One region of the Methylotenera sp. L2L1 genome, then DNA from elsewhere that is predicted to be linked to it. Evidence: predicted binding sites of a transcription regulator. Region 1 holds the regulator's gene; the other holds the start of a gene.

Region 1 (16,461 bases):
CCCATTTGTATCAGCGCAGCCACATCTAAAATTAAAGCGACTGAGCCATCACCCATGATAGTCGCGCCAGATACGCCAGGGATCTTTTTAAAGTTTGTCTCTAAACTCTTAATAACGACCTGTTGCTGACCGACCAAGCGATCAACAAACAAAGCTGATTTTTTACCATCAGACTCCAACAACACCAAGACCCCTTGCGTTGGATCCGTGATATCTGTGGCGTGATTAAACAAACTATGTAGCGCAATAATTGGCAAATACTCTCCGCGCACATGCACCATACGCCCCTCACCTGTGACGGTTTTAATATCTTCCGCACGAGGCTGCAACGTTTCAACAATCAGGTTTAACGGAATAACATAGACACTTTGGCCTAGTGATACTGACATACCATCCAGAATTGCAAGGGTTAACGGAAGTGAAATGGAAATTGTGGTGCCAAAACCAAGTGCAGAGCGAATTTCAACAGCTCCGCCCATTGCGGTAATATTTCTTTTAACTACATCCATACCCACACCACGACCAGAGACATCAGTGACTACCTCTGCTGTAGAGAAACCTGGGGCAAAAATCAGTGAAAAAACTTCACCATCTGTCATATTCTCACTGACAGGCAAACCGTTTGACTGTGCTTTAGCAAGAATTCTGTCTCGATTTAAACCTGCACCATCATCAGTTACCTCAATAACGATACTGCCGCCTTTATGGGCAGCAGACAGCGTGAGTGTGCCAGATTCGCTCTTACCAGCTTTTCTACGATTTTCCGGAATCTCAATGCCATGGTCTACACTGTTCCGCACCAAATGTGTAAGCGGGTCAACAATACGTTCAATCAAGCCTTTATCCAGCTCTGTCGTAGCCCCCACAGTAACAAAGTCCACTTTTTTATTTAATTTAGCGGCTAAATCACGCACCATCCGAGGAAAGCGTGAAAACACAAAGTCCATCGGCATCATGCGAATTGACATCACTGACTCTTGCAAATCACGTGTATTACGTGTCAATTGTCCAACGCTATTAATTAGCGCTTCATTATGCACTGGGTCTAGCATGCTAATGCGTTGCTCAATCATTGCTTGTGTAATGACCAACTCACCAACAAGATTAATCAACTGATCGACCTTTTCAACACCAACACGAATTGAAGATGCTTCAGCGCTAGCTGGTGCCTTGTCTGACTCTCTACGCCCAAGGTTTCTGCGTTCAGCATCTTGTGCTGCCGTACTTCCTGCTGTCACTTCTGTTTTGGCTGCAAATTGTGCAGCAGTAGTTCCGCTGTTTGCAAGAGTGAGTGCTGTATCATCACCAATTAGGTTTGCTTTTACAGCATCAGGGTGAGGTTGGAACGGTGCAAAGAACCCATAACCTTCTTCTTGCTTCTCTTTACCATCCTCTTCAAAAAGACCATAACCCACTTCTTCGTGCACTAAAACTTTGGTGCTTGTCCCACTAGTAGCCTCAACAGGTTTAACTTCTGCTGTTTCGACAACTGCAGGCTTTGCAGCCTCAACAGTAGGTGCAATGATAGGCTGTGTGTCTGATTTTAATGTGATGACTAAATCGTCCGCATCTACAATGAACGAACAGATGGAAACAATATCAGCTTGGGATGAGTCGGTTGTGAGGGTAATTACAAAATGTCCGTCGGCTTGCTTGCTCACTGCAGCCTCACCTAAAAGACCCAACTCCTCTTGTAGGTTCTCAACGTCTTTTTCTGTGATATCTGGCATCACAATATTAAAACAACTCATTCCATCAGGCGTTACATTTTGTACGGTTTCTGTCACAACTGGCTCTGCAACTTCGACAGTAGGGGCTGCAGCAACTGCGGCTGGTGCCGGAGCGGCGCCTGCTTCTGAAAGTAACTTTAACATCATCTTTACGTCAGCCACTTGCTCTTCATCCACTTCTGTGGCTAACCGATGCCCATCCAGTTCCATTTTGAGCACGTCTTTAGCTGCAAGGAATGCATCCACATGTTCAGCAGTAAGAGCCATTTCATTCTTACGAATCTTATCTAACAAATTTTCAAGCACATGCGTAATTTCGGTCATATCCATAAAACCGAAAGTAGCAGCCCCGCCCTTAATTGAGTGGGCTGCCCGGAAAATTGCGTTTAATTCTTCATTATCAGGATTCGCAATGTTAATGCCTAAGAGCAAACGCTCGGCCTCTGCCAACAGCTCTTCAGCCTCATCAAAGAAGACCTCATAAAACTGACTCATATCAATTGTCATTGCCGCACTCCATTTATTTACTTGCGCTAACATACAAAACGTATGGTTTGCGCTAATACCGCTGCTGCATTTATTTCAAACTCTCAGTGAATCCAATTAGAAATCACTAAAACTTGCACAAGATTAAATGAGTTCAATCTCATTAGAATCAGAATTTCTCACTCGTAAAAATAAAGGCTTAATTAGAATCTCTTAAGAAACTCTTTGCTTATTATTATTTAAAAAAGAAATTCAAATTTACAATACTTAACATTTTTATACCTGTAGTTACTCTACAATAACCTTTAACACTTATGAACCAATCACTTTTTGTACAACTTCAATCAAACGTTTAGGATCAAATGGCTTAACTAACCAACCATTAGCACCAGCAGCCTTACCTTTTGCTTTCATTTCATCACTAGACTCAGTTGTTAACATCAAAATTGGCACTTTCTGATACGAGCCTAATTCTCTTAAATTTTTAATTAATGTTAAACCATCCATAATTGGCATATTCTGATCGGTTAACACTAGATCTACAGTTTTCTCTTTAGCTTTGTTGAGACCATCCTGTCCATCCACAGCCTGAACCACATCATAACCTGCAGCCTTCAGACTAAATGCCACCATTTGGCGCAGAGATCCTGAATCATCAACTGCTAATATTGTTTTTGCCATTTATTTACTCACTTTTTACTGTTAACAAACAATCACGCTTACCACTAAATTCAGAGCGCTTTTATGCTTAACTTACACTGCCTAACGGCAGCAAACCTAATATATTTAGCCTTAGCACTCTAAAAAAGATCAATTTCACCAGTTGCCATGTCTTTCTGACCGACAGAACGGCGTAATCCTCCAGACAAAGCATGGCTACCTACTTGCAAACTATTACTCATTTCTTCCAGAAACTTAACAATCTCTTCATGCTCGTGGCTAGGATCCATCTCGTTGCTATGTGATTCAACCTCATGCAGTAACTCTTTTAAACCATTAACCCGTTTGATTGTTCTTGCGATTAACTGACTCGTTAGATCTTGAAATTGAAGGCTAGTGACAGCCACATTGACTTCCTCACCAATTTTAGACTTGAAGGTCTCCAACTTTTCTAGAACTGGCTTCTCGATTGCATATTTTGCAACCAGCGCATCCAATACCTGCTGTTGCTCACAGACAGCTTCATGTACAGCCGTGAAACTAGCACTTAATTTCTCAATAGCTTCACTCAATAAAAATGTTGTTTGCAGCAAGTCCGCTTCAACTTCTATTAAATGCTGCTTGCCGTGGTCAGAAACCGCAGCAAGTAGCTTGCGCAACTCAGCAATTGGTAATGTTTTTATTTCCATACAACAACGACCCTAACGCGTTGATACTACTTAATGAAGCACACCATTATTATTCAAAGAATTGCCATTGGCTTTAATTTAAAACCAAGACATATCGCATTACATCAGTTATTTTTATTCAGTACATTATCTACCGTCGCACTATCTGCATCAGATGCCAATGTCGCCTCCCCATCATCTTTCATTGCATCCATCTCAGCCTGTTTATTCATCACAATAATACTGATACGTCGATTGATTGGATTAAGCGGATCATCCTTATCAAACAAAGAAACTGAAGACAACCCTACAACACGTAATAATTTAGCTTCATCCATCCCGCCAGCAATCAATTCTCTGCGTGATGCATTAGCACGGTCAGCGGACAGCTCCCAGTTGCTATAACCTTTTTCACCATTTAAATAAGTAGCTGCATCAGTATGCCCTGACAAACTTATTTTATTGGAGACTCCATTAAGCATCTGCCCAATTTCCTTCAGAATTTGTCTAGCATATGGCTGCATCTCAGCTTTTGCAGACTCAAACATTGGTCTATTTTGCTCATCAACAATTTGTATACGCAAACCTTCTGAAGTGATATCGATTAACAATTGTTTCTTAAATTTACTTAAAGTAGGGCTTTCCTCTATGGATTGCTCTAGCTTAAGCTTTAACTCTTCCAGCTTTTGAGCCTCAACCTTTTCCAGCGCTGCTTTGGCATCTTTCACATCAACAGCTTTTTGCTTACCTGGCGGACCATCAACCGGCTTGACCTGCCCTTGCTTTTTCGTCATATCTTTACCACCGCCACCTTTAATTAAGGTATCGCTGGCCCCGACGGAATCCCCACCCATCAATGCTACTTTTAATGGCGTTTTAAAATACTCAGATATCCCTTCTTTTTGAGCCTTAGAAGTTGACCCAAGCAACCACATCAACAAGAAAAAAGCCATCATGGCCGTCACAAAGTCGGCATAGGCAATTTTCCAAGCGCCACCGTGGTGTCCACCCCCACCTTTTTTAATCTTTTTTACGATAATCGGCTTGCGCAGTTCCTCAGCCATAACAACTTCCCCTATTTGCCCTTAGCTTGCTTAACATGCGTTTCAAGTTCGGCAAAACCAGGACGCTCTGTTGAATAAAGCACTTTACGACCAAACTCAACAGCAATAGCTGGTGCATAGCCATTAAGGCTTGCTAACAATGTCACTTTAACCGTTTGATACATTTTTGTGCTCTCTTCAAGCTTTTGTTCTAACAAGCCAGCAAGCGGCCCAACAAAACCGTAAGCTAATAAAATACCTAAAAAAGTACCGACCAATGCATGCCCAATCAAAACCCCTAATTCATTTGGTGGTAGATGCAAACTTTCCATTGTATGCACAACACCCATCACCGCTGCAACAATACCAAATGCAGGTAAACCATCACCTAATTTTGATATGCAATGGGCAGGCACATGCCCTTCCATATGATGCGTTTCTATTTCATTATCCATCAAATTTTCAACCTGAAACGCGTCCATGTTGCCAGAAACCATCAGGCGTAAATAATCTGTAATAAATTCAATTAAATGATGATCATGCTGCAATGCTGGATATTTACTAAACAAAGGGCTAGCCTCAGGATTTTCAACATCATTCTCAATGGACATCATGCCATCTTTACGAATTTTAGTAAGAATTTCAAATAACAACGCTAGCAAATCCATATAAAGGGCTTTGTTAAATTTAGACCCTTTAAACACGGTAGGTAAAGCTTTCACTGTAGCCTTAATTGCTTTACTGTCGTTACCTACAACAAAAGCACCTAACGCCCCACCAAAAATCATCACCACTTCTAGCGGTTGCCATAAGCCACCTAAATGACCGCCCGCCATAGCATAACCACCAAAAACCGCTCCGCAGATAACGACGTACCCAATAATAACAAACATACTTTCGTACTCCAGATTTTGATACTACAGTTTTCAAACATTCCTAATAGAATAGCCAATATAACGTAAAGTAATTACTTGAATAAAGCAATTTTTTATAACACTACTATCAATTAATGAGGCAACATCAATATTGAGCAAATTACAAAGATAGATATTTATCAAATAATCATGCGCTTACCGACAAAACCACTAACTATAAAGATTAATATCCATCGCAATAAATTATTTGATTTTCCAGACGTACAACATCTTCTCATTGTCGCCAGCCTGAATAACCTCTGTCGACTCGACACCCTCAATCTCAAACTCATAACTTATTAATAGCGCCCCAGAACGCATTTCGGCTTGTGCCTTTTGCCACAAATCAGACATTGCTGCAGGTGATAAATAGGCAAAAATAAGATCATAGTTTGCAAAATTCAATAATCGATAATCACCAATTCTAAAATCTGCTTTTGAACCTTTGAGCTTTGCGCGCACCACACTGATTAACCAAGGCAAGGGCGCTATTTCAATACCATTGACTAAGCAATCCGGCCTTACTTTGGCAATATACATAGACATATCTCCTAAACCACTACCTATATCAATGATGCGCATAGGTTGATGTTGAGGAATGAATGTTAAAACTTGTTGCCGAACGGCAGCTGTAGAAGGGAAAAATGGAACTTGTGTACGAAAAGTTGTCCAGTACAAACTTAGACTAAGCAAAAATCCTATCAAATAGATTGCATTAGGAACATGCAACTGAGACATTACCCAAACAGCTAGCGGGAAGATGAAGTGTATCCAACGCCACCATTTGGCCATATTCGTTATATTTGCAAACCATGCAGCAACGGTCGCTTGCATCAAGACCAAAAACGATATGAACCACATTGGCATAGCACTTATCACGTAGAGTGATTGCGACTTAACAATCCATGCGAATGAAAAAACAAAAAAAAAGGCAACAGCTTGTATTAAAACAGCGAGTGTAGCTGGCTTTAGATTGATTTTATTGAAGAATAACCGCAACATTTGATGCCAATTAAATTTCAGATACACACTCACTCCCCTGTGATGCAGAGCATGTACTGAATGTTTCTATTATATTTTTATGTACTTCTAGACATTATGTACTACAAGCCATCAAAACCTTAACACAATATAAGAACATTACAAGCACCCGTTAAGCGCTCATTGTTACTACCTTGTAAGTGAGCTCTTTTGCTTTTTTAGTTTTTCCCGCTCTAGAAGGAACATGGCATAAATTACATACATAACGACCATTTAAATCATAAGCATTGACTATAAAGTTACCCCCACAGCAGCTACAGCTCTGCAATTTCAGCATTTTACTCTCCACAAAGCGCACCATCGTCCAAGCGCGCGTCATAGACAACACTGGCTCAGCACCCTCTTCCGTCTCCACCTGCTGAAGATATAAACTATAAGCCTTAATGATTGCATGAATACCGGTTTCACCTGTGTAATCAAGCATAAATTTATAAATATTATAAAAAATAGAAGAGTGAATATTCGGCTGCCAAGTTAAAAACCAATCTGTAGAAAATGGTAGCATGCCTTTTGGTGGTGAAACGCCTTTGAGCTCTTTGTAAAGCTTAATCAAGCGCTCACGTGACAGAGTAGTTTGAGACTCCAACAGTTGCAATCTCGCACCCAACTTAATCATCTGAATAGCAAGCTGAATTTGCTCCGACTCATTGACCACACTTTTGGCAGAAGTCACTGGGCTTTTATTTTCCATGATAGTTTCCTTCTTAATTTTATTACCGTGACGAGCACTATTTAACTAAACCATTGACTCGGCCACTTGCCCAGACATTAAGATGGCCGTATGTAAATGCGCTTGTGATCGATCTTTTGTATAGTTAGTAAGCATACCCAAAATGGCACTATCATCAAAGCGAAACCTTGCCAGCATAACATTAGCACCACTTAGCTTAACCAACTGCATATTACTCAAACCTTCTAACAGGTCAGCAATATCACTACTGATACCCAAACGGAAAATGGCGGTGGCTTTATCTGCACGAATCAACTGCTGCGCCAACATTAAATAGTTGAGGTTGGCATCTCTAATTTCCGACATCAATTCTATTTCAGTCATTTTTATTTCCGATTCTTAATATATTGCAGTTGTTAAAGCATACGAGCTTTGGTTAGATACACTTTGAGCTCTTTTACCGCAATTAACAAGAATACGCTGTCGGTTTTTTTTGTGAGGAAACAGGACGAGCCAATGTAGGTGCTTGTCTTACAAACACCTACATTGGCTGTATGGGTACTTAAATATATGTATTAACTGTATTTATAATGAACAAATAAATAACAGATATTGATTTTATTAACTTTTTAAAATCATCAAAAATCCTAAAGTTTTTATGATTGACACCGTTAGTAAATTGCAAATTAGATGCAAAAATTAAAGCAATAAACATTAACGGTTTCATCTAATAACCATATATCGGCAGTACTTTTGAAAACTTTAGGGTATTTTATAAAAAAATTTAAATAAATATGATAAAAACACGTAACCAATTGTTTTATATTGAAAATTATTTTTAATATTTTTTATAAATAATTAAAAATAATCTAAGCATGTAAATAAATCATTCTTTAATAGACCTCGACAATAAGAAAGCAGGGTTTTCACCTGCTTATTCTCAAGATGCAATGACATTACTTTAATTAATAATATAGTCAGTAATAAAGCATTTAGTTTCAAAGTTGACCCAAATAGCATTATTTAAGTAACAGGACGCGTAATGGCTGAAGAAAGCGATTTAGAGAAAACGGAAGAGGCCTCCCCCAAGCGCTTAGAAAAAGCGCGTGAGGAAGGTGACGTTCCGCGCTCTCGTGAGCTTGCTACAGTGACAGTATTGCTTGCTGCCGGCTTTGCAATGCTAATGATGGGAGGCCAACTAGGTGAGGCATTGAAAACATCCATGAGTTCAGGGCTAACATTGGAGCGCGCTTATGCTTATGATCCAATGATACTTTTAATGAAAATATCCGATAACATTTACAATCTATTGCTGGCATTCTCCCCTTTAGCGTTGATTTTGTTTGTTGTTGCGATTGCGTCACCAGCCCTGATTGGTGGCTGGGTATTTAGTGAAAAAGCACTTGCACCAAAATTTGGAAAATTAAATCCAATCACTGGCTTGAGCAATATGTTTTCGAAGAACGCTCTTGCTGAATTGATTAAATCTATAAGCAAAGCAATCTTAGTAGGCGTTGTTTCTTATATCGTTATCGCCAACGACATGGAGTCGATTCTTTCACTTTCGTTACTGCCCTTAAATCAAAGTATTGCTGAAGTGAATGATTTATTGTTATTTAGCTTCTTAGCAATTGTCAGTGTGCTTGTTTTTATCGCAGCTATTGATGTGCCTTTTCAGTTATATCAATACGCTGAAAAACTGAAGATGACAAAAGAAGAGGTCAAGCGCGAATCTAAAGAGTCTGATGGTAATCCAGAAATCAAATCTAGAATTCGTCAGCAACAACGAGAAATGTCTAGACGTAGAATGATGTCTGAAATCCCAAATGCGGATGTCGTCATTACCAACCCGACCCACTATGCTGTTGCCATTCAATATAAAGAAGGCGGTATGAGAGCTCCTGTTGTGGTGGCTAAAGGTGCGGATGCCGTAGCATTGAAGATACGTGAAGTTGCTGATGAGCACAAAATTCTTATCGTTGAATCACCTAAACTAGCACGTGCAATATACGCACACACTGAACTAGAGCATGAAATCCCCGAAGCTTTATATACAGCTGTTGCTGAAATATTGGCTTACGTATTTCAAATGCGTATTTTCAAAAAAGATGGGGGCCATCAACCAGAAGTGCCAAGCACTTTAGTGGTACCTGATGAATTGGATCCTCACAGCCTGTTGCCACTTCCCAGCGTAGATGATGTGTCAAATGAACCTGGAGCGTTTGCCTAATGAATCCAATTAACTTACCAGCCTGGATGAGCAATCTAGGTAGCCGCACGGTTGCTGCACCTCTTATCATTGTTTTGCTGTTATCAATGATGATTTTGCCGTTACCTGCTATCGCACTGGATGTGTTATTCAGCTTTAATATTGCACTGTCTATCATGGTATTGCTAATTGGGTTGCAAACTAAAAAGGCACTCGACTTTATCGCATTCCCAACTGTGTTATTAGTTACCACAATGCTACGCTTATCACTCAACGTGGCTTCTACCCGCGTTGTACTCACCGAAGGACACACCGGCCCTGATGCTGCTGGTAAAGTGATTGAGGCATTTGGTCACTTTTTGATTGGCGGCAACTATACAGTGGGCATTGTGGTGTTTATCATCTTAACCATCATCAACTTTACCGTTGTAACAAAGGGCGCAGGGCGTATTGCTGAAGTTGGTGCGCGTTTCACTCTAGATGCAATGCCAGGTAAACAAATGGCGATTGATGCCGATCTGAACGCTGGGTTAATTGGTGAAGATGAGGCGCGCAAACGCCGAACTGAAATTAGTCAAGAGTCTGAGTTTTACGGCGCAATGGATGGTGCGAGTAAATACGTCCGTGGTGATGCGGTTGCAGGTATTCTAGTCACGATTATCAATATTGTAGGCGGCCTAATTGTTGGGATGGTTCAACACGGATTAGCCTTTGAAGATGCTGTCAAAATCTATACCTTACTTGCGATTGGTGATGGTTTGGTTGCGCAAATTCCTTCACTCGTTATTTCTGTTGCAGCTGGTGTGGTTGTATCAAGGGTAGCCAATACTGAAGATATTGGCGGCCAACTAACGACACAGTTATTTTCTAACCCTAGAGTGATTTACGTGACTGCGGCCATTGTGGGTGGCATGGGCATCATTCCGGGTATGCCAAATTTTGCATTTTTAACATTAGCACTCTTTCTTGCGGGTATCGCTTACCTTGTGAATGAGCGACAAAATACGATCAAAGAAGAGCCTGATGTTGAAGAAGCACCTGTTGCCCCATTAGAAGTAGAAGAAGCCAGCTGGGATGATGTGACACCGGTAGATACGGTAGGGTTGGAAGTTGGCTATCGCTTGATCCCATTAGTAGACAAGCTACAAGGTGGTGATTTACTGAAGCGAATTAAAGGCTTACGCAAGAAGTTTGCGAATGAAATTGGATTCCTCGCCCCCACTGTACATATTCGCGACAATCTTGAATTAAGACCTTCTGGTTATCGAATTACGTTAAAAGGTGTTGAAATTGCGACTGGCGAATCTAATTACGGTCAGTATCTAGCGATTGACCCAGGCATGGTCACAGGTCCGCTTGCTGGACATATCACTACAGACCCTGCTTTTGGTTTACCAGCGGTATGGATTGATGCAGGTATTCGCGATGAAGCACAAAGCATGGGATACACGGTGGTTGATGCTGGCACTGTTATCGCAACGCATTTAAACCACATTATTTCCATGCATGCAGCTGAATTGCTAGGTCGTCAGGAAGTACAGCAATTACTAGATCACATTAGCAAAGAGTCTCCTAAACTAATTGAGGATTTAGTACCTAAACTCATGCCACTCGCTATCGTGCAAAAAGTGCTACAGAACTTGCTAGTAGAAGGTGTTCATATTAGAGACATGCGAACAATTGTTGAAACACTTTCAGAACATGCAAGCCAGACTCAAGATACCAATGATTTAACTGCATTAGTGCGTGTGCAACTTGGACGCGCTATCGTGCAACAACTATTCCCTACAGGCAATGAAGTAACGGTCATGTCACTGGATAACAACCTAGAACGCCTATTGCTACAAGCGATGCAAAATAACACAGGCGGCTCAGCGATGGAGCCAGGTATGGCAGAAACGCTATCTAGACAAGCTGAAGAAGCAGCCAGACAACAAGAACAAATGGGCTTAACGCCTGTGTTATTAGTCTCTGCTCCACTTAGAGCAGCTCTAGCTAAATTTCTGCGCCGTGCTGTACCCAATCTCCGTGTACTTTCACATGAAGAATTGCCCGACTCAAAAACAATACGCGTCACTAGCCTAATTGGAGGTTCTGCATGAACATTAGACGATTTTTCGGTAAAAGCTCACGCGAAGCGCTAACAATGGTCCGCAAAGAGCTGGGAGATGACGCTGTGATTCTTTCTAATCGGGTAGTAGCGGGCGGTAATGAAATTATGGCTTTTAGAGAAGATGAGATGAATGCAATGGTTAATGATAACCAAGCCGTGCATGCGTTTAATTACGAACAAGCTAAACATCATGATGAGCCAACGGCATTATTATCATTATTGAATAAGAGTGCTCGTGAAGAACATCAACACTTTGATGCTAAAAAAATAGATAGCCAATCAAAAAGCTCAAGCACGCAAACACATATAAATGATGCTCACCGACATGCCAGTGCAGGCAATGTCGCGACTAGTAAGCAAATGGCATTCATGCTTAATGAGATGCGCAATATGCGTAATGTGATTGAATCGCAACTTGCTACGATTGCTTGGAGCAATGTTCAGCAACGCGACCCGATTAAATCTGAAATACTTGGTGCACTATTGGGGGCTGGCTTTAGTCCTGCATTATCAAGATATTTAGCAGAAAAACTACCTGAGAATTTAGATAGCAAAAAAGCAAATGCCTGGGTGAAGTACATCCTAGGTAAAAATCTGCATACCATCGAGAATGAAACCGAGGTGTTAGACCAAGGCGGTGTGTTTGCCTTAATTGGCCCTACCGGTGTAGGCAAAACCACAACGACAGCCAAGCTTGCAGCGCGTTACGTCATGAAACACGGCACACAAAACCTAGGGCTAATTACAACGGATGCATACCGGGTCGGCGGTCACGAACAACTCAGAATATATGGCAAGATTTTAGGTGTCATGGTTTATGCTGTTAAAGATGAAACAGACCTTGCTATTGCACTCAATGAACTGAAAAACAAACACACCATTCTGATTGACACCGTGGGTGTAAGCCAGCGTGACCGTATGGTAACGGAACAAATTGCACTGCTTTCGAGCAGCAAAACACCTATAAAAAAATTACTGTGCTTAAACGCGACTAATACTGGTGAAACGCTCACCGATGTTATTCAAGCCTACAAAGGGAAAGGTCTTGATGGCTGCATCATCACTAAACTAGATGAAGCTGCCACTATCGGCAATGCGCTTGATGTCATTATTCGTGAAAAATTAAAGCTTTACTACACCGCTAATGGACAGCGTGTTCCTGAGGATATCAACTTAGCAAATAAAATAGAGTTGATTCATTTGGCATTGAACTTAAAGTCGCCTGCAAATCGTCCGTTTCAATTCTTAACTGAAGAATTGCCATTTGTCATGGGACAAGCCAGTAGCACTGGAAACATCTCTCAACTAGCGGAGATTTAACCATGTCAAACTTCAATAATAGCGTCATGCATAACGATCAAGCTGCAGGATTAAGACGTATTATGGCAAAACCAAAGCCTAGAGTTGTGTCTGTTTTATCCGCCTTACCCTCACAAACACAACCGCGTCTAATCACAAACCTAGCAACTTCTATCGCGAATCAAGGCAGCGATGTGCTCGTCATGCACGCATCAGAGCATACGCTTGAACAAAGCTATGAGTTAGATCAGTCCCCTTCACTTCTAGATGTTATTCAAGAAAAACATATCTTACAGCAAGCAATTAAATCAACTAGCCATGGCTTTTTAAGCGTTAAATTAATGCAAAAGCAGCTATTAGCTAATGCAAATGACAACCATACCACTAGTCAGCTTAATCTGCTTTTCAACCAATTGGCCCAGCAATACGACATGGTGTTAGTGGACACAATGCTCAACAAAGCTAACACGCTGCCTTTACACAAACTCAACGAAAGTGAGATTATTATTCAGCTCTCACGCAAGCCTGAGTCTATTACCCAAGCGTATTCACTGATTAAACAAGTATGCGGTGAACTTGGTAGACGTTCTTTTGGTATCATTGTAGATGATTCAACAGACGCACAGGCGCAAGTAGTATTCCGCAATATATCGCAAGTAGCAAAACGCTTTATGCAAATTGAATTAGATTTTTTTGGTGCAATTCCTGCTGACAGTCATTTAAACCGCGCTTCCAAATTAGGACGCTCAGTCATTGACGCATTTCCGCTTGCTATCGCATCCACTGCATTAAAGCAAATTGCACAACGCTTAGATGACAAGCATGATAATATTTTTAACAATAAACAGGCATCATACAACTAAGCTAAAGACGATTTATGTACACAGCGCATGGGAAAAAAGATCAAAAAGACGTTTTGCTGGATCAGCATGCTATCTTAGTTAAAAAACTCGCTTATCAATTAAAAGCCAAGCTTCCACCTAGTGTAGAGCTTGATGATTTGATTCAAGCTGGCATGATGGGTCTGCTAGATGCGGTTAATCGTTATGAAGACACCCACGGCGCACAATTTGAAACATATGCCGCACAAAGAATCAGAGGCGCCATGCTGGATGAGCTACGCAGTTCAGATTGGTTGCCACGTAGCATCCGTAAAAACATGCGTGATGTTGAACATGCCATTAGCCAATTAGAACAGCAACTTGGCCAACCCCCTACTGAAAATGATGTTGCTAAAAAACTGAATTTATCTCTCGCTGAATACCACGAAATGCTTGGTGACTGTAGCGGACACCAACTGGTTTACTATGAAGACTTTCACGAAGCAGAGAGTGGAGAACATTTCTTAGATCGCTTTCAGTCTGACCACGACAGTGACCCCATTAAAGGCTTGCTCATCGGTGACTTCAGAGATGCACTGATTGCTGCGATAGATTCGCTACCTGAGCGAGAAAAAATCTTGCTGGGTTTATACTACGAACAAGAGTTAAACTTAAAAGAAATTGGTGCGGTAATGAGCGTTTCAGAATCCCGTGTATGTCAATTACATAGTCAGGCAGTTGCAAGGCTACGTGCTAACTTAAGAGAGAAGTCATGGACTGGGGCAGCATAATCGGCCTAATCCTTGCTGTTGCAGGGATTATACTAGGGCAAAAACTTGAGGGCGGGAACGTTGGTTCGCTGTTGCAATATGCAGCTTTTCTTATCGTGATGTTCGGCACCTTTGGTGCGGTACTTGTACAAACACCAGCCAAAACCTTCATTCAAGGCTTAAAAATGCTAAAAAAAGTATTTAAAAAGCCAGTTGATGACAAGAAAGAGCTTTTCAAACGCATTTTGGTCTGGAGCAATTTTGCACGTAAAGAAGGTATTTTCATGCTGGAGCCTTTCTTAAAAAGGGAAACTGATCCCTTTATTATTAAAGGCATGCGCTTGATGATTGATGGTACTCCTCCAGAAAAAATTCGCGAGATATGTGCGATTGACATCTATTTCCATGAGGTTCAAATGCGTAGTGCTGCGAAAATTTGGGACGCAGCTGGCGGCTATGCGCCGACTGTGGGGATTTTGGGCGCGGTACTTGGCCTAATTCATGTGATGGAGAATTTATCCGACCCAAGCAAGCTAGGTAGCGGTATCGCTGTCGCATTTGTGGCCACTATTTATGGCGTTGGCTTTGCCAATTTGATATTTTTGCCTATTGCAAACAAGTTAAAAACACACATTCAAGCAGAATTAAAAACACGTGAAATGTTACTCAACGCATGGGTGTCTATTGCCAATGGCGATCACCCTAGAATTGTTGAGGAACGCTTAGACAGCTACCTAGACAAACCACACTAGTCGCCAATTAACTTAATTATAAACTATGTCGAAACTCATCCGTAAAAGAGTAGAAGAGGATCAAGATAACCATGAGCGATGGTTAGTCTCTTATGCTGACTTTATTACGCTTTTATTCGCATTTTTCGTCGTCATGTACTCTATTTCTTCCGTAGAAATAGGTAAATACAAACAACTCACTAACTCTATCGGCACGGCTTTTAGCGGTAATGGTAGCTCTGGTGTCAACCAAACAAGTACAGAAAAAGGCCTAGGCGCGCGAGGCGTCACGGAAACTAACACCACATCAATCATCAAACCACTTCCACTAAGCCATTTATATACAGAAAAAATGCGCAGAGAGCGTGATTCCATGGCCAAAACTGGGGCTGAGGTATCTAACAAACTGGCACCAATGATTGCAGAGGGTAAGATTCAAGTCATACAGACTAGCCGTGGTATCCGTATTGATATACAAGATAACTTGTTATTTAGTGCCGGTTCTGCTGATTTATCAATGGCGGCCAATGCAATCATTAGCGAAATTGTTCCGTTAATTAAAAATAATCAACGAAAAATACAGGTAGAAGGTCACACAGACAACACACCTATTCATAACACTACGTTCTTCTCTAACTGGGAACTTTCTGCAGTGCGCGCCAGCAGTGTTGTGAGACTGCTAAGCACTTTAGGTATCAGCGAACAGCGCTTAAGTGCAACTGGTCTAGGCGCATCACAACCGATTAGCGAAAACGAAACAGAAACAGGTCGTGCAAAAAACAGACGTGTATCTATCATCATTACCTATGAAGTACCTACGCAAGAGGACACCTCCAATGTGATTGTGCCTCAGGCATCTGCCCTAGCACCTAAAGCGCAAACAGTACCGAAAGCTCCCAATTAGAGTCGATATCGCGGCTGTTTAATACAACGTACGTGGTTTAATACAATGTATGTGTAGTTTGATTGCTTTGCTAACACCAAAATTGCTAGCATCAAAAAATAAAAGCCAGCAAATGCTGGCTTTTATTTTATACAAAATCTATTACTCTTTACCGATTTGGTATTCTTCGTAGCTCACTTCAACAATCTTACCAGTAGTCGCATCAACTTCTACTTTAATTTCTTCTTTATCAGCTTCTAAAATATCAAACTCATAAGATGCTTTGCCGTCTGACTCAAGCTCATACTCTGTCTCTACCACAGTGCCAGGATGTGCAGCCAGTGCTGTTGCTTTAGCATCAGCCTCGCTTACTTTAGCAAGCACTTTGAATCTAGCATCATCAGCCTTAACTTCTTCCTCAAC
Region 2 (16,461 bases), 390 kb from region 1:
TTACCATTACCGGCTGTAGCCTGTGGGTCATATGCCAGCTTAGACAAACCTGTTGCGTCTACATTATTACCATCATCATCAGCTACTGAAATTTTAAGGCTATTCACCTCACCCGTATCTTTTGAGGTAATCACGATTCGATTAGTCGTACCGTCATTCACAATAGTCGCACTGACACTGCCATCAGCCGCATTAATCGCATCACGTACGCCGGCTAATGTATTATTAGAGCTATCAATGGTGATATTGAGGTCAGCTTTAGCTGAATTTGAGGTAAAAGAGCTTGGCGTAAATGGACTGGCAACTTCAGGTGTAAACGTACCAAAAGATATCGTTAAACTGCCTGTGCCAACAACATCAGAAACATTTGAAAAACCACCCACACTCAACTTCTGAGATTTAGCTAACTGACTAACACTAATGTCATAACTACCTACTGTTGCACTGCCAGTTGAGGTCGCTGTCAATACGCTTGTATTACTTGAAGTAACACTCTGTGCATTAAATTTAGATAAACTCGACAGCGCGCTGACAGAAGTTTGAAACGTAGACAATGCACTTTTCAGTGTTCCGTATGCTGAAATTTGTGATTGATAGGCTGATTTTTGTGTTGCAACTTTAGTTAGAGGAGCTTTTTCAACACTCATCAAGTTACTCACAATGGTGTTAACGTCAAGGACAGAGCCTATTCCTGAAGTTGTAGCCATAATGATTCTCCTCGTTAAAATTACTCGTTAAATGCTTGCTACTCTTTTACATACAAAACAACACAAATACATTTAATACGACAAGCATAATTTATAAACAAAAATTCATTTACTTAATAAAGCGTAAAAACAAGCCTCTTATTGCAGATTAAGCCTGTTCTCTTACTACTAGACCTTGCAGCCGGCCTAAAGTTTTAGAAAATGCCAACACTTCTTCATTTGGTATCTGTCTTAATACTTTATCGGTCGCAGTATCAACAACTTGAACAATAACGCGATCCGATTCTTCATCCATTGTAAATTGGACGGTTTGCAATGCTGGCGCAACGAGTTCGTTGAGTTTTTTCACTGCATTTGACAACGCCACTCTATCCACCTCAGCAGATTGCCTTGTTTCCGGCTTGGCGTTTTCGACTTTATCAATGGCTTTAGCACCAGCCAAGCCTGAAATAGCATTTTGGCCCCCGGCAATATTTTGCACGGCGGCCGAATTTTTTACTGCACCATAACCATCTACTGGTGTATTAAACATGATTTATCCTCCTAAAAATCCCACAGGATGATCAGTCCTGTGGGTGATAAGGGTCTTACACTTCTAAAACTTAACCTCTTAACAATGACAACACGTTGTTAGGTAGTGAGTTCGCTTGCGCTAACATCGCAGTACCTGCTTGTTGTAAGATTTGACCACGAGTCAAGTTAGCTGTTTCTGCCGCGAAGTCAGCATCCATGATGCGTGATTTAGCTGAAGATTGGTTTTCTACTGAAATTTGTAAGTTACTTACTACAGATTCAAAACGGTTTTGAATCGCACCTAATGTTGCACGGCTAGTGTTTGCAGCAGTTAATGCAGCGTCAATCGCGGTAATCGCAGCAGATGCGGCTGCAACATCAGAAACACTACCTGTAATTGTCGCTGCTGCCACTGAAGCCGTAGCAATAGTATCACCAGCATCAGCACCTACTTGGAATGTTTGAGCAGCACCGAACACAGTAGTACCGTTGAATTTAGTTGCAGTTGAAAGACGCGTAACTTCAGCAGTCAGTTGTGTAAACTCAGCATCTAAGTTTGCACGGTCTGTACTTGTGTTTGTACCGTTGATTGATTGAACAGCTAGTTCACGCATACGTTGTAATGCATCAGTTTGTTTTGACAAACCACCCTCAGCAACTTGTGCAAAAGAGATTGCGTCGTTAGCGTTACGGATCGCAACTTGTTGGCCACGTACTTGTGAGTCCATACGTGTAGCAATTGCCAAGCCAGCAGCATCATCTTTAGAGCTGTTGATACGTAAGCCTGATGACAAACGTTGTAGTGATGTATTTAATGAGCTTTGTGAAGCTGATAAGTTACGTTGTGTGTTTAGTGACGCAAGGTTTGTATTGATAACTGAAGCCATGTTAATTCTCCTAATATTTAGTTAATTACAACTACATCTTGTTGCTTTTAGCTTTGCATATTCAGTTCAATTTGCGCTGCTGTTATTTCTGTTATCGGTAAGTTTTTTAGAAAGTTTAGGGTCAGATTTAAATATTTTTTAAATTCTGTTTTTCCTACTGAATACTTTCTTGTTCACCTATCAATTAAGCAATCCTGATGTTTAGGATATCGGTAATATCAGAAAAATCTTTAGCAGATTTTTTGTGGACTAGCATTTTTTTAAGTAGAGTGTGATATTGGATTGGATCCAACACATTGATTTTATTTGGTTAAAATTAAATTTAAGTAAAGATAATCTGCAACAGATTACATATCAACTACTGCTGTAGCAAATGATATTGCTGACTGCTTTTTGCACCATCGCATCCACATATGACGGAATGCGAGCACTAAATGGTCACTGATTAACTTAGGTTGATTAAGCGCAGACGTACTAAATTGTTTGCGCAATTGGGCACGAACTTGAGATAAATATTGCAGGTGCTGTGACCAATATAGACCTTGATTCACAAAATCTTCATGCGATTTCACGACAAAGTCAGTTAAATCCAAATGCAACATGATGGCCATTGCACCACGGCTCATGAGGCTTTTTCCTTCCACACACAACGTTGGCACGCCCATCCATGCTGCGTGACAAGTCGTTGTGACTCCATTCGACGGGAATGTATCTAAACAAATGTCCACCTGATGATGCAACTTTAAGTAGTCTGCCATTGTATTGCGATGGTGAATAATCAGTCGATCTACACTAATTGCATGGTAAGCAAAGGCTTTGATGATTGCATCATAACTGCCATCTTGCGGCATTGACCCTAATAGTAGTTTTGAATTAGGTATTTCATTAAGCAGCTTTGACCATAAGCTAATGACACTAGGGGTGATTTTTTCTACGCGATTAAAACATCCAAACGTAATAAAGCCATTGTTAAACGCTGGCAACCCATTCACTTCTGGCGATAGTTCTGACGGTATAAATGGTGCATTGGCGGGTAACTGAACAATTTTTTCCGTAAACTGTTCATCAAACTGATTTGGCGGTAAAAGATGTGCGTCCGCTAAATAATAATCTATTGCGCTTAAGCCTGTGGTTGCTAGATACCCTAGCCAACTCACTTGTATTGGTGCAGGCTTCATTGCAAAACTGATCAACCGATTACCTGCGGTGTGTCCATCTAAATCAACGAGGATATCAATCTTATCTTCTTTAACCCTCTGGGCTAAAGCTACATCTGTTAACTCATCCACTTTAAGCCAATGCTTAAATTTAGATTTAAGTCGCTGTGTGACATTGTCTTCAATTGCACTAGCTGAATATGCATACAAAGAAACGTCTGTCAGTGACGACAGATGCTCAAGCACTGGCTCAAAAAAATTGACTAAAGAGTGTTCTCTAAAGTCAGCTGAGACAAAACCAACATTTAAACATTTTGTTGTATTACTTTTGTGTGTATGTTTTGGCCATGCTGATTGATAAACGGCCTCATATTGCATTCCAAACCTGCGATGCTCTGCGATTAAGTCTGCTGTACTTACAACATCAGCATGTGAAAGGCAGAACAATAAATTGCTGTAACAACTGGCATATCCAGGGTTGATTTCAAGTGCTTTTCGGTAATAACCTACAGCAGACACAATGTCGCCCATATCTTTAGAAACAATGCCTAAATTATTATAGGCAGCAGCATAGTCTGGCTGAAGCTTGATGGCACTCCTAAAAGCATCGGCAGCATTGGCTAAATCACCCTGCCCCTTTAAGACCAAGCCGTAATAGCAGTGCTCTTTGGCGTCATTTAAATTTAATGCTAAGGCTTGATTGGCCACTAATCTGGCATCTTTTTTTTGTACAAGCAAGGTGTCGCTTAAGATTTTCCAACCATCAAGCCAGTTAGGATAACGCTCAAGCAATGGTTGTAATGCGATTTCGACTGCTTGGTAGCGTTTATTGAGAAATAACTGAATCAGCTTTTCTTGTATATACGCTTCTGGCACACTTACAGACTCTGCAGCATTTAACATAGCTTGCTCAGATTGTCGCCTTACAAGCAACTGTTCCAGCTGCTCAACTGGCTCTCCACTAAGGCCAGCATCTCGCCCATAGGATAGCACTAGCTTAGCATCTTCATAGTAAGCCGCATCTATCAACGCATTGATATAGCTCAACCAGTATTCTGCTTGTTGAGGGTCTGACTCTAGTGCTATATTAAAATAAGGCAAGCTATCTAAAGCGCGTAGACTTTCTAGCAACAACGACCCTAAGTAGTAGTTTGCTTGAGGCTGCTGAGCGTCTATTGCTAATATAGCTCGCAACTTATTTTCAGCAGTTAGCAAATCACCTGATTGATATAAGCTCACAGCGCACTCAAGTGTATGAGCAATGTTCTGATTATTTTGAATCATATCAATGGGCTATATCTATCAGGTACTACATCCATAACAACTACTTAGATTTCAACATCTCTGCAAGTTCACCAGCTAAGGCCTGTGCTGTTTCAGGTTTTAGCCCATGCAGCTGACCCAACGCCAATACATCAGCAATTGAGTGTGTAATCCCAGACATCATCAATGCATCGACATAAGTGACCCAATATTGCTCAATTGCAGGATTTGACTCAACTGCCGTCTCTAGTCGAGGTAGGGCATCTGCCGCACTTTTTTGGCTCGCTTCAATCAAGCCCAAGCCATAGTTAGCTTCTGCATTCCGCGGCTCGATATTTAATATTTCAATAAATAAACTTTGAGCTTCTTCTAAATGACCATCACGATGCTTTGACTGTGCAAGTGACAATACATCCTGAATAGCCTGCTGCATATCCTGCGCAGCTGGGTTAGTTTGGCTTGGATCAAAAGGCTGCTCTGGCAAATGCTGCCTTGCTAGATTCAACAACTGCTCATTATCCACATTAGACACACAAGCCAACGCCCATAAATCAAAATAACTCGGTCGACAGTTTCCTACCACCTTTGAAAAACCAGACGATTCTAAAGTACCTAACAACACGTTTAGTGTAAAACCGCAGCGATGCGACATGTAAAGGTTACCTTGACTCATCGGCGGACGGTGACCGTATAGAATATCTAACGGAGCGATTGGTCCGGCTGGAGAAATATAAGCTGGCTCAGTTAACTTACCCTGTGCAACTAATGCACAGACTGATTGTAAATCTGGGCAAGTAATCACAACAAAGCCATCAGGGCGAAGTACACGTTTAAATTCTGCCAATGCAATTGGCACTTCATGCGGGTAAAGGTGTTCAATATTGTGAGATGAAAAAATTGCATCTACACTGCTAGATGGCACTGCAGACATATCGGTCATGGTGCCAACCACATCCGGATTTACTGCCGGATTAATATCTAAGCGCAATTCATTCCAACTGCTGATATCAAACCCCTGTGGGCGGCTTGGTTGTTGCGTGACAGGATCAACATAAAGAGGACCGCAGCCCACATGTAAAAAAGTTTTCATTCCCAATGATCCTATTTTTAAATTAAACCTATATAAATTTAGCTTGTTAAAATGACAGTTAGTTTTACACCTGATGGATTGCTGTTAATACTGAAATCACATAATCAACATCACTAGCACTTAGATGGGGACCTATCGGTAAACTCAACACTTCTTTTGCTAAGCGTTCTGCTACTGGCAGACTTCCGAGCTTAATATCAAGTGCCTGATAAGCTTTTTGCAAGTGTGGAGCTACTGGATAATGAATCAAGGTCTGTATGCCTGCTGATGCCAACTGTGATTGCAATGCGTCACGTTTAGGCGCAGTCACTACATATAAGTGCCACACAGGATCTGCCCATGTTGGCACATGAGGCAACTCTAATGCTAAACCACCCAAGGCTTGACTATACGTTTTTGCGATAGCCTGACGACGTTGATTCCATGCATCAAGATGCTTGAGTTTCACCGAGAGTGCTGCCGCCTGAATTGGATCCAAACGGCTATTGACGCCACGCTCTCCATTGTAATATTTAACAGCAGAGCCATAATTACCTAATTCGCGCACCCGTGATGCAATTGCTTCATTATTGGTCGTAACTGCCCCACCATCGCCCAACGCACCTAGATTTTTACCTGGGTAAAAACTCCACGCGACGACATCACCATGACTGCCAATTTTTTTTCCGCGCACCTGAGCACCGTGTGCTTGTGCTGCATCTTCAACCACGGCCAAGCCATATTTTTTTGCTAAAATACAAATTGCATCAATGTCTACAGGTATGCCATATAAATGTACGGGCATAATCGCCTTAGTGTTAGGCGTAATACAACGTTCAATGCTGGCAACATCTATATTATAACTACCTGATGCGGGCTCGACTGGAATAGGCTTTGCACCAACGGCACTGACCGCAAGCCAAGTAGCAATAAAAGTATGTGAAGGCACAATGACCTCATCCCCTGCGCCTATGTCTAAAGCACGTAATGCCAGCGTTAATGCATCTAAGCCATTACCGACTCCTACACAATATTTTGCATCCGTGTAAGCAGCAAAGTCAGCTTCGAAGCTTTCTACTTCTGGGCCACCTATATACCAACCAGAACGGCTAGCCCTCAGTACAGCGTCATCTAACTCACGGCTTAGTTCACTATAAGCAAATTTAAGGTCTAAAAATGGTACGCGTATATCACTCAATTACTTTACCAATCTGGCATTCATAAAAGCATCATAATTTCGGTAATAGTCATCTTCAGCATATTTAGTAGAAGCTAACACCATCAATACTGAGCCTGATGAAAAGTTGTCCATCGTTCGCCAAATCATTGGGCATATATATAAGCCGTAATAAGAACGGGCTAGGTGAAATTTCTTTTTATCTTTGCCGTCATCTAAAGTAATATCAAAGCTACCTGACATTGCTATTATTAATTGGTGTAGGTTTTTGTGTGCGTGACCTCCACGGTCTGTGCCACCAGGCACGTCATACACGTAATACACGCGCTGTATTGCAAAAGGAACTTGGCTGTCACTCTCAACAAATGACAGATTGCCGCGTGGGTCTGACATCTTGGGTAACTCAATGACTCTACAATCGTCTAACGGCATACTGATTAACCCCTAATTTCTGCATTTTTAGACCACTCTATATTGCTCATAGCATATAGTCTCATATCAGTTCTTTGGCACAAAGAACATGACCGTTTCGTATATGCATTCTGTGTAATGACGCATATAAACCTCATAATCATCGCGTATAGAAAAAATTAATTTCGGAATTTTCCAGAAGTCACTTGGTTTGTGATAAACGCTTATAGCAAGTCTGGGATGATGAGTTGCTATTGTGTTGCGTGCACCTTCAAGTGCAGCAATTTCCTCACCTTCAATATCCATTTTTATAAAAGTTGGCGTATCCACGTCAGTTAACACATCATCAAGCCTAACTACATTAATATTTACTGTGCCATCTCCTGAAATTCTAGATCCAGAACCTTGAACCTCTATCTTCATCGTTGCCTTGTTACGAGATAAAGCCAAGTTATGAACATGAATATCGCTATAAGCGCTCAGATTATTGAGGCATTTCTGATAATTAGTGGGTTCAGGCTCAAAAACATGAATTGCTTTGTAATTTCGAGCTCGCTTAATAAACTCCAAACTTGTAAATCCATCGTAACCACCAACATCGATGAAAGTTTCATCATTAACATCAAGGTTAAGAAAGTCTTCGAAATATTGAGCATCCTCTTTGCAGACAAATCCTTCTAAATAAGCTAAATCATACTCTAGCCTAAAATTTACAAGCTTATTGAATATGTCGCGAGAGTTTTGATCTTGCAATAAATCATAGATCCAACTGTACTGCTCTTCATTAGCAGAATATTCTTCTGAAAACCCTTCGTTAAATCGCATCTCGATCAAAGATAATCCAGAAAGCCTATAGAAAGAAAAATAATCAAGATTTCTTAATCCGGCTTCTGATAATCTCTTCCTTGCAGAAAGTGGCCGGCCACCAGCAGAGTTGAGAACAAGTGCATCCTTTGGAACATCAGCAAGCTTGAGGACAGGAAGGCCAAGATAGTCTTTATCATTGGTATAATCATCAATAAATCCACTTACATTAACTTGTCCAGCAACACATTCAGCATAAACATTTCGACCAAGAATATATTTCGGTTGAGATCCGATAAAACAAAACTCGGCGCAAAACTGCCTTGCCTCTTCTAAAGAACTAGCTCTATTAGGATTTTTAAGTAGATTGAAACTCACACTGATATTTTCCAATAATTTGTAAAAAACGCGAGATGATAAGTTTTTTTCATATTAATCGATGTAGGCCAGATGCGCTACAGCGGACACACAGTTGCTGCCTTAGCTTTATAAAAGTGTCGTTGTGTAAATCCTCTATAGAAAAGTCGGTCAATGACAAGTTTTCATAAAGTGAACATGTTTTTAACTTAAAAGCCCCATCAATGACAGGAAACATCCTCCGAGATAAACAAAATTTACCTGGCTTAACCTTATAACAAGTCTGGAAATCGAAAGCGTTAGCCTCAAAGTCACTCAAAAGACCGTCATAATACTCGGGATGATATGCATCTAAAAAAATTCGATGATGGTTTCTAACACCTAACATTTCCATCTGTTCATTAGTCATTAACACATATGCTTTGGGATCTTGAAGCAGGTAACTTTCAAGCGTGGATAGAAAATCCTTCGCGATTTCATGTGGAATATTTGTATTGATAAAATTTATCTCCATCGCATAGTGATGCAGAACAAGCTCTTTTATCGCAAAATCTTTTACAGATGGGTATAACACATATTTGATATTCAGCCTGGACTCATACATCTTCACACATACATCGATTAGAGGGAGTATGCAGGGAGTTTTTACCAAGATATCAACACCACCCAAAGTATTAATCTTACAAATGGCGTTTAGCACCTTAGCAAACTCTATCTGATTTACTTGATCAGTAACGTTGCGTAAATCAAACACAGCTCTATTTCGAATTAATTGGTGATAACTAAGATAATCCTTTTCAGGCAACAAATTAGCTTCTTTTGCTATGCTATTTAAAATGCCACCCGATGATGGGGACGCAAATATGAATAATGGCTCAGGATGTTCAGAGGTGTTTTTTTCACAAACTCGGTTTTTAAAATCCTGAACACTTATCAATGTACAAACAACATTATTCGCAGTTAATAACTTATTGTATTCATCGGCAGTTACACCAGAACCAACAATAATGAGCGCTCTGTCAAGCGTTCTTCTTTTTAAGGCTATTACCCAATTGATATCAAATGGGTTAGATAACTCACATAATTCATAACCTAACGACATTACGGATACCATCAACGTCATCTATTCTTATGTTGACATCAAAAAATCGATGAACCCCATTATCCATACATGTAGTGCAGAACGACGAGTTATTTCTAGTTTCAATAAATTCGGAAAGAGGATGCTCGAGATATGCCCATTGCTTAACGGTGGGTTTTTGCATATTGCAACAATGTAACACCTTCCCATCCCAGCTAACAGTTGGGAAAGCATTGATAATATGGCAATTACTATCTTTTCTAGCCTTTGCGAACTCAAGCTGATCTTCTAACGAGAAAAGCAGATGTTCAGATGCATCCATCATCACCTGGGGAATAGGTGCCCCAGACACTGCATGCTTAAAAACCTGCCCTGGGAATAAATGAGCTACAATTTCTATGAGCGAGAATCCAAAATCATGCGCCAACTTCCTCATGTAATCCAAATCCTCATAGAGATTGTCTTTGTACAAGTGATACATTATACGAACGTTGTAATCTAGATTATATTTTTGCTTGAACTCAGCTATTCGCTCCAAACCTTTCAAATAGTTATCCCAAGAACCACCAGTGCGCCCTCTTTCATACCGCTCACCAACCCCAGCGCAAGGTGCTACTATCTGATCAGGCTCTGCTAAAAGAAAATCGTCCAGATACTTTTGATAATCTAAATTTGTTGAAACTTCACTGGCTACGCCTTGCCTTCTGCATTCGCGAATAATCGCTGAGATGTCGGGATTAAGAAGCGGCTCTCCCCATGTATACAAAGCTAAAGAATTCATTAATGGAATTTCTTCCGTCATCTTTTCTAGTACTTTTTTGAAAGAGTCAATAGACATATGTCCGCGCCCCTTATTGGCGCCAGGTAATCCCATATCACAAGTTTTACAATACAAATTGCATTTCCCAGCTACCTCAATAGTAGGAAAATGTCGGCATACGTCTAGTGGCGTAAACAGAGATTTATGTCTTATGAGTCCTTTTGTTTCCGCTAACTCAAGGTATCTTTTTTTCCACTCCCTGTCTTTCGTACATATGAATAATAAGTCAGTGTTCTGATTACAGTTTTTAAAATACTCATCTGGGCTTAATATAGGCAAACCATGTCTATTACCTGTAAATCGGCTATCAACAAATGCTTTAACATTAAGACCTAGTGCCCTCAATCGTTTTGAAAGCCCTATTCCTTCAAGATTAATAGAAAATATATATATATTTAAATTTTTTGCGAGGCTTAAGAACTCCGAATGATCGACTGGAGCCCCTCGCAACAAAGAGTCATCCCGAATATAGGAGTTACGAGGCTGAAAAGATATTATGTTCTCAGACATATAAACGCTACCTCCTCTTTATTAAGATTAGGGCATAGATGCTCAACTTCATTGCACCACTCAATGTAAGCTTCTGAGTTCATTTCAGAAAAACTCGTCTGCATCCCAAGTTCAGAAAAAAATCCTACAATAGTATCAATTGCATCAGTTCGGCTTAATTTATCTGAAACACTTTCATGACCTAATGCTAAAGCTATAGACCTTAATCTTTCTATTGGATTTCGATCAAGACTTAGTGTTTTCGTTAGTACCATGGCAATCGTTTGTCCATGTCCAAAAGACGTAACACTAGCCACTGAATGCGCCACCTCATGAGTCAACCAACTAGGCTTAACCCCTCTCGAAAGAAGACCGGATGATACCATTGAGCCAAACCAAGCCAGTCTTGCATAATCATCCAAGCTTGGTGTAGGCATGCATTGAGCAAGTTTACGCCCAATATCTAAAAAAGATAAAGTCAGTGAGTCTTGGATAAGATTTTCATCCCTTTGCACTAAATACTGATCAATAGCATGTGAAATTGCGTCAGTTAGTCCAGACGCAAAATCATTCACACTCAACGATTCATAAAATAACGGGTCTTGAACACTAAACTGAGGATAGGAATACAAACTAAAATAGGATCGTTTGAAGTTGTCAACATCATCCTTAAGCACATATGCATTATTTGACTCTGCCCCTGAACCTGGTTTTGTAGATATTAATCCAAACTTTGTTGTTTTATTTAGTAACATAGGGGATATGTCTTTAAGTTCATACGCGTTAATCTTATTTCCGAAACATACCGCTAACGCTTTTGTGGTATCCATAACGCTTCCACCGCCTACTCCAATGATTAAATCAGTATCTTGATTTAATTTACCAAGTAAGCTATTAACGGCACTCTGAGTTGGTTCTTGATTATTTGTTTCATAAAAATCAACTCTCAAACACTTATTGATTCCAGCAAAGAAAGTACGCACGTTGGGATACCTACCAAGAGTACTGCTATGTATGACTGCCAACGTTGTCTGCTGTGGAATTTCATATACAACTTTCTCAAGAGCATCGCCTCCGTGAATTAACTTAGTGGGATTGAAATTATAGAATTGCATATTGTGATCCTGAGAATATCCATGAACAAACATCAAATAGGGTAACTAGGCTCATTTCACAGTAACCCAGCTTTTATCTTTTGATGACCGTGCAATTGCTTCTAGCATAAACAAGCCTTCGAGCGCTTCTTCAACACCAAAGACATAGGGGTTATTTGTACTTAAACACCCCTGCTTAAAAGAATGTAATGCTTCTGCGATATCACAATAAGTGTTTGCAAAAGCCTCAATAAATCCAGCTGGGTGACCTGCTTTAAAACGGTTATAGCGGAGTTGGTTACTGACCGTTACTTCTGGATGAGCACGGTCAATAACACTCTTTCTGCCATGCTGATCAGTGAAATGTAGGTACTCAGGATTGTCCTGATACCACTCTAATGAACCATTCGATCCAAATAGTCTAACTTTCAAGCCATTTCGATTTCCTAGCGCAGTTTTGCAATACCAAACATTGCACGCCAGGTTTCCCGAATACTTTGCTATACAAATTACACTATCTACGATTTGATTAAAATTACCAAAGGTGTTGCTAACTGCCACTAATTCAAGGGGAGATTGATTAGTTAAAAATTTGACGATAGAGTGAACATGCACACCAAGATCGAGCGATACTGTAGGCACACGGCCATCATGAAGCCTCCATTCTTGTGGAGTAATAGGCGTGCCATCCAATGCTAGCTTAGTAAAACCGTCCTGTGGCATTTCTATATGAATTTGCTCTAGAGTGCCAAGCTTTTGCGCTTGAACCATCGCTTGGAACTCACGAAGCATTGGATAACCTGTGTAGTTATATGTCACATTCAAAAAACCACTTTTTTCTTCCAACAAGTGACGTACCTCTAAAGCTTCATCGGCAGTGGTAACCAAGGCCTTTTCACAAATAACAGGGAGCCCAGAGGAAAGACATGCTTGAATTTGCTGTTTATGTTGATTTGTTGGCGTCAGAATTACAACAGCATCCAAATGCTCTATTTCATTTTCAAATAAAGACTCCATACTTTTATAAGTGCGGGCACCAGATACGCCATATTGTTTAGCTGTCTCTTTATTGACATCTTCATTTCTACTAAAACAACCTGCAACCAACTCAAATCGCTGATCCATTTCACTAGCTATTCGATGCACCCGTCCAACAGCAGAGTTAAATGCTCCACCAACAAACCCCAAACGCAATTTTTCAACGCCAGCCGATGTATCTGTAACTTGTGAATGAGCTAAACCTGATTTCAAAATGAAGTTTCCTAATGAGTTTGAATTGAGACAAATTGATCTAAATTAACCGTAACCTCTTGCATCTGCTGCTGATGCAGATACTCAATAAAAAGAATTGCCAATTTGTCATATGGTGCAGCTCGAAGAAGTTCGCCACTAGATTTCAATGGAACAATTTGCGTCTGTTTTGAGGGAATGTTGCATGAAAAACTAAAAATAGCCGTTTGCTCGACAACAGATATTGTATGCCTGCCAATCACTTTATATTTAAGGCTTTGATCTTGATTAATGTCTGGCAGTTTTTGATTGATAAAGGGTTTAATGTATAAATCTATATAATCAATATCTGTAGAAAGCGTTATCATTTTTCCATATAAATCCCCTGGGCAACGCCTCATACACTCAATTATCCAGAATTGATTTTGGTTAACGATGAATTGTGTATGCAACAAGCCATCGCTGAGCTTCAGTAAACTTACTAATTTCTGAATCGCGAGTGCAACAGCTTGCTTGACTGCCGTTTTCAGCAATGATGGGTGATTTGAACAGTTAACTTGGTATGGATATACAGTGCAAAACTCGTCAGCAAAAAACTCTGTTATGATTTTTCCATCTTGAATAAATGCAGAGTGACTGTGAAGCTCTCCTTCAACAAACTCTTCTACAACAAACTCTTCAGAGCGCGAACTTTTTAAAGCAAGTGCAATGGCCTCTGTGAGCTCATTAATACTGTTTACTTTAGTGACGCCACGACCACTAAAACTATCAACGGGTTTAACAAGCAAGGGGAAGTTTAACGCTAAGGATTTATTAATCTCATTCGCGTTTATTTGCAAAAACTTAGGTGTTGGCAATTGATATTGTTGTGTAAAAATTCTGAATAGTCTTTTGTTATATAACGTCAAAGCCACTTCATAAGCGTCAAAACCAGGGTAAGTAAGACGCTCCGCCGCCAAAGTAGAAGACATATAAGCGTAATCGTTGCATGACGGTACAATAAAATCGAACTTCTCTTGTGCGATTAAACTGATAAGTGCGTCTGGATTAGAGTAATCGATAAAATATGATGCGTCTGCGTATTGATGGCATGGATCAGTCCGATCATTACCGCAAACAGACACATGCATATTTTGGCTTTTTAACGCAAAAAATATGGGAGCTGCGCTAAAGCTACTGCCAACCAATAGCGCTCGTTTTGGCATCATGGGAACTGCTCCAGAAGATTAAAATGAGCATTATTTTGATGTTGCAACAGATTCAATTGATTTAATTCAACCCAGCCTTTATCTTGGCTAAGCATAGTCTCCCATAACTGTATAAAAGATTGTTTAAATTCTTTACTTCCAACAGAATACTCTTCCTGCAGCCTTGCAAAAGCAAGCATTTCTTCATTGCCCTTAAAAAGTCTGTGGACAATTCCGCTCACCATATGAATAGCATGCTCAGTTTGCTTAATATCTATTTTCCCTAACTCATAGCTACCTAAAGCTATCGCTATCCAAGCAATGTAACCACACCTAAAACTGATGGAGGAAAAGTTACCAGTATTTTGGTGAGGGTTAACCCTAAACAATCCCAGATGCTCTTTAATGATTGCGATATTAGACGACAAGGATGTGTGTAAACACAGTCCAATATCACCTAAGCCATTGTATGGAATACCATTGAGTGTGGCAGGTTTAAGCTCCCAAGCAGCACTAGCAGAATATACCGTATTGCTAAACTCACCCAGCCAGTTCACACAATCTGGCACTATCGATGGAAATATTTGATTAGCACTCAAAACATCCACTTTTTCTAATCCATCCGATATAAAACTAGGAATTCTAGGGCTTGATATTGGCACTCCTAATTCATTACCCACCCAACGATAACTCACAGATGCTCCTATACCGCTTTTAGAGTGTGCTGTTAGGTGCATTTGGTAAAAAGTTGGATAAATTAAATCGTCATCAAACAAGATATGCACATAAGGCGTAGACTGGTTCCAAAAATTCAATAAATTCACGACGTTAGCAGATGAGCCCTTTTTGGGTCCCTCAATGATATCCAAATTTAGTTTTTTCAGTATCTCAGCAAATTTGGTGCTTTTTATAGCAGTTGTAACCTCATTATTAGGGCTGTCATCTGAAACTATCACTTTAATATTGGTATAGGTTTGTGTAGATAAGCAAGAAAGCAATTCAAAAAGATATTGAGTTTTGTAAGCTGGAATGAGTGTGGTCAAAACAGGATTGGCAGCAACCACATGACTTGGCGATAATTGCCCAACTTGCTGCACCTTCTCAATTTGTTCAACAAACTCTGCTGCCAACATTTGGGCAGTCTCTCCTCGCAAACCATACTGCTGACCAAGCTCTAAAGCATCCGCAGCAGTTGAAGTAGCACCAGCTTGCATCAGCGCGTCGATATAGGTGACCCAGTATTGCTCAATCTCTGGTTTACAGAGCACCGCCTTTTCAAATAATGGCAAAGCTTCATCAATACCATGTAGATTAAATACTAGGATACCCTGCTTGTAATTTGCCTCTGGATTGTCGGGGTTAATCTTTAGCACTTCTTGATATAGAAGCGCGGCTTGCTCAAGCTGACCGCCTGCTTCATGTTGCAGAGCCATTTCCATCACTTCGTCCATAGCATCATGCAGCGCCTGCTGTTGCGGAGTGTGATGTTCCCACTTGTTAAAATAAAGCTGACATTTCTGGCCCCAATGTGGCGAGCCAAATGCACCTTTACTTTGATGGGTGAGTTTTATCGGCCACGTGCCTAAATGCAAGCCAGCTTCTCTAGCACTTCTGCAAAAATCTATGTCATAAAGATGGAAGTCAAACTGATGGTCAAATCTAACATGTGCGCTTTCTAACGCAGATTTTGTAGTAGCAATAAACACGCCATCTAACAATTCACAGGCAGCTGGTGCTTCGCCATAAAAAGAACTTTTGCCAAAAGCATGCAAGCCATGCGATACGGTTCCACTTAAGTACTCAGGCTCATCCCAATTAAGCGCGGTATCGACAAAAAGCCAAGCGGGCTGGTTAGGTAATCTACGTTTGTTGCCGGCAACGCCGATAATATCAAAACACTCAAGCCCGGCAATCAGCGTGTCGACAAAGTTAGCTTCATCTATCCATACGTCATCATGCACAAATACTAAAATAGCATTGTCATCAGCTTGTTCGATCGCCTGATTAAACACATCAGAAAGCCCTAAGGTATTATTAAAAGCAACGCTTGCAGACACCCCTCTACTTTGTTTTAAATGGCGGTGCAATGAAAGACCAAGTGCCGATTTACGCCAGAAATCTTGTTCCGAATACCGTGTAGCACTAACAATTTGTACATGACGGTTTGTACTACTGTTCACTGAATGTTCATCAGCATTTTTTGTTAAGGCTGAGA

The links. The regulator FliA, encoded in region 1, starts transcription of late flagellar genes. The targets are predictions, from matches to a motif close to CTAAAGTTNNCNNAAANNNTGCCGATANNA.
Region 2: a site for FliA is predicted at 2,197-2,226, ahead of FG24_RS11270 (flagellin). Genes of this name have one in related genera too.

The regions. Positions count from the first base shown of each region.
Region 1 covers NZ_JQMG01000001.1:1,989,621-2,006,081, reverse strand. The annotation lists gene cheA (chemotaxis protein CheA) at 1-2,237, opposite strand, end outside; gene FG24_RS09485 (response regulator) at 2,529-2,897, opposite strand; gene FG24_RS09480 (hypothetical protein) at 3,017-3,565, opposite strand; gene motB (flagellar motor protein MotB) at 3,670-4,608, opposite strand; gene motA (flagellar motor stator protein MotA) at 4,620-5,480, opposite strand; gene FG24_RS09465 (class I SAM-dependent methyltransferase) at 5,706-6,530, opposite strand; gene flhC (flagellar transcriptional regulator FlhC) at 6,655-7,233, opposite strand; gene flhD (flagellar transcriptional regulator FlhD) at 7,279-7,596, opposite strand; gene flhB (flagellar biosynthesis protein FlhB) at 8,255-9,442, shown strand; gene flhA (flagellar biosynthesis protein FlhA) at 9,442-11,523, shown strand; gene flhF (flagellar biosynthesis protein FlhF) at 11,520-12,854, shown strand; gene FG24_RS09435 (MinD/ParA family ATP-binding protein) at 12,857-13,696, shown strand; gene FG24_RS09430 (RNA polymerase sigma factor FliA) at 13,711-14,445, shown strand; gene FG24_RS09425 (flagellar motor protein) at 14,427-15,176, shown strand; gene motD (flagellar motor protein MotD) at 15,202-16,059, shown strand; gene FG24_RS09415 (PepSY domain-containing protein) at 16,201-16,461, opposite strand, start outside.
Region 2 covers NZ_JQMG01000001.1:2,375,207-2,391,667, forward strand. The annotation lists gene fliD (flagellar filament capping protein FliD) at 1-707, opposite strand, end outside; gene FG24_RS11265 (flagellar protein FlaG) at 856-1,239, opposite strand; gene FG24_RS11270 (flagellin) at 1,310-2,107, opposite strand; gene FG24_RS11275 (tetratricopeptide repeat protein) at 2,455-4,548, opposite strand; gene FG24_RS11280 (class I SAM-dependent methyltransferase) at 4,589-5,617, opposite strand; gene FG24_RS11285 (DegT/DnrJ/EryC1/StrS family aminotransferase) at 5,682-6,794, opposite strand; gene FG24_RS11290 (sugar 3,4-ketoisomerase) at 6,795-7,205, opposite strand; gene FG24_RS11295 (FkbM family methyltransferase) at 7,272-8,366, opposite strand; gene FG24_RS11300 (hypothetical protein) at 8,416-9,447, opposite strand; gene FG24_RS11305 (radical SAM protein) at 9,431-10,756, opposite strand; gene FG24_RS11310 (iron-containing alcohol dehydrogenase) at 10,741-11,850, opposite strand; gene FG24_RS11315 (Gfo/Idh/MocA family oxidoreductase) at 11,902-13,080, opposite strand; gene FG24_RS11320 (ATP-grasp domain-containing protein) at 13,092-14,246, opposite strand; gene FG24_RS11325 (tetratricopeptide repeat protein) at 14,264-16,461, opposite strand, start outside.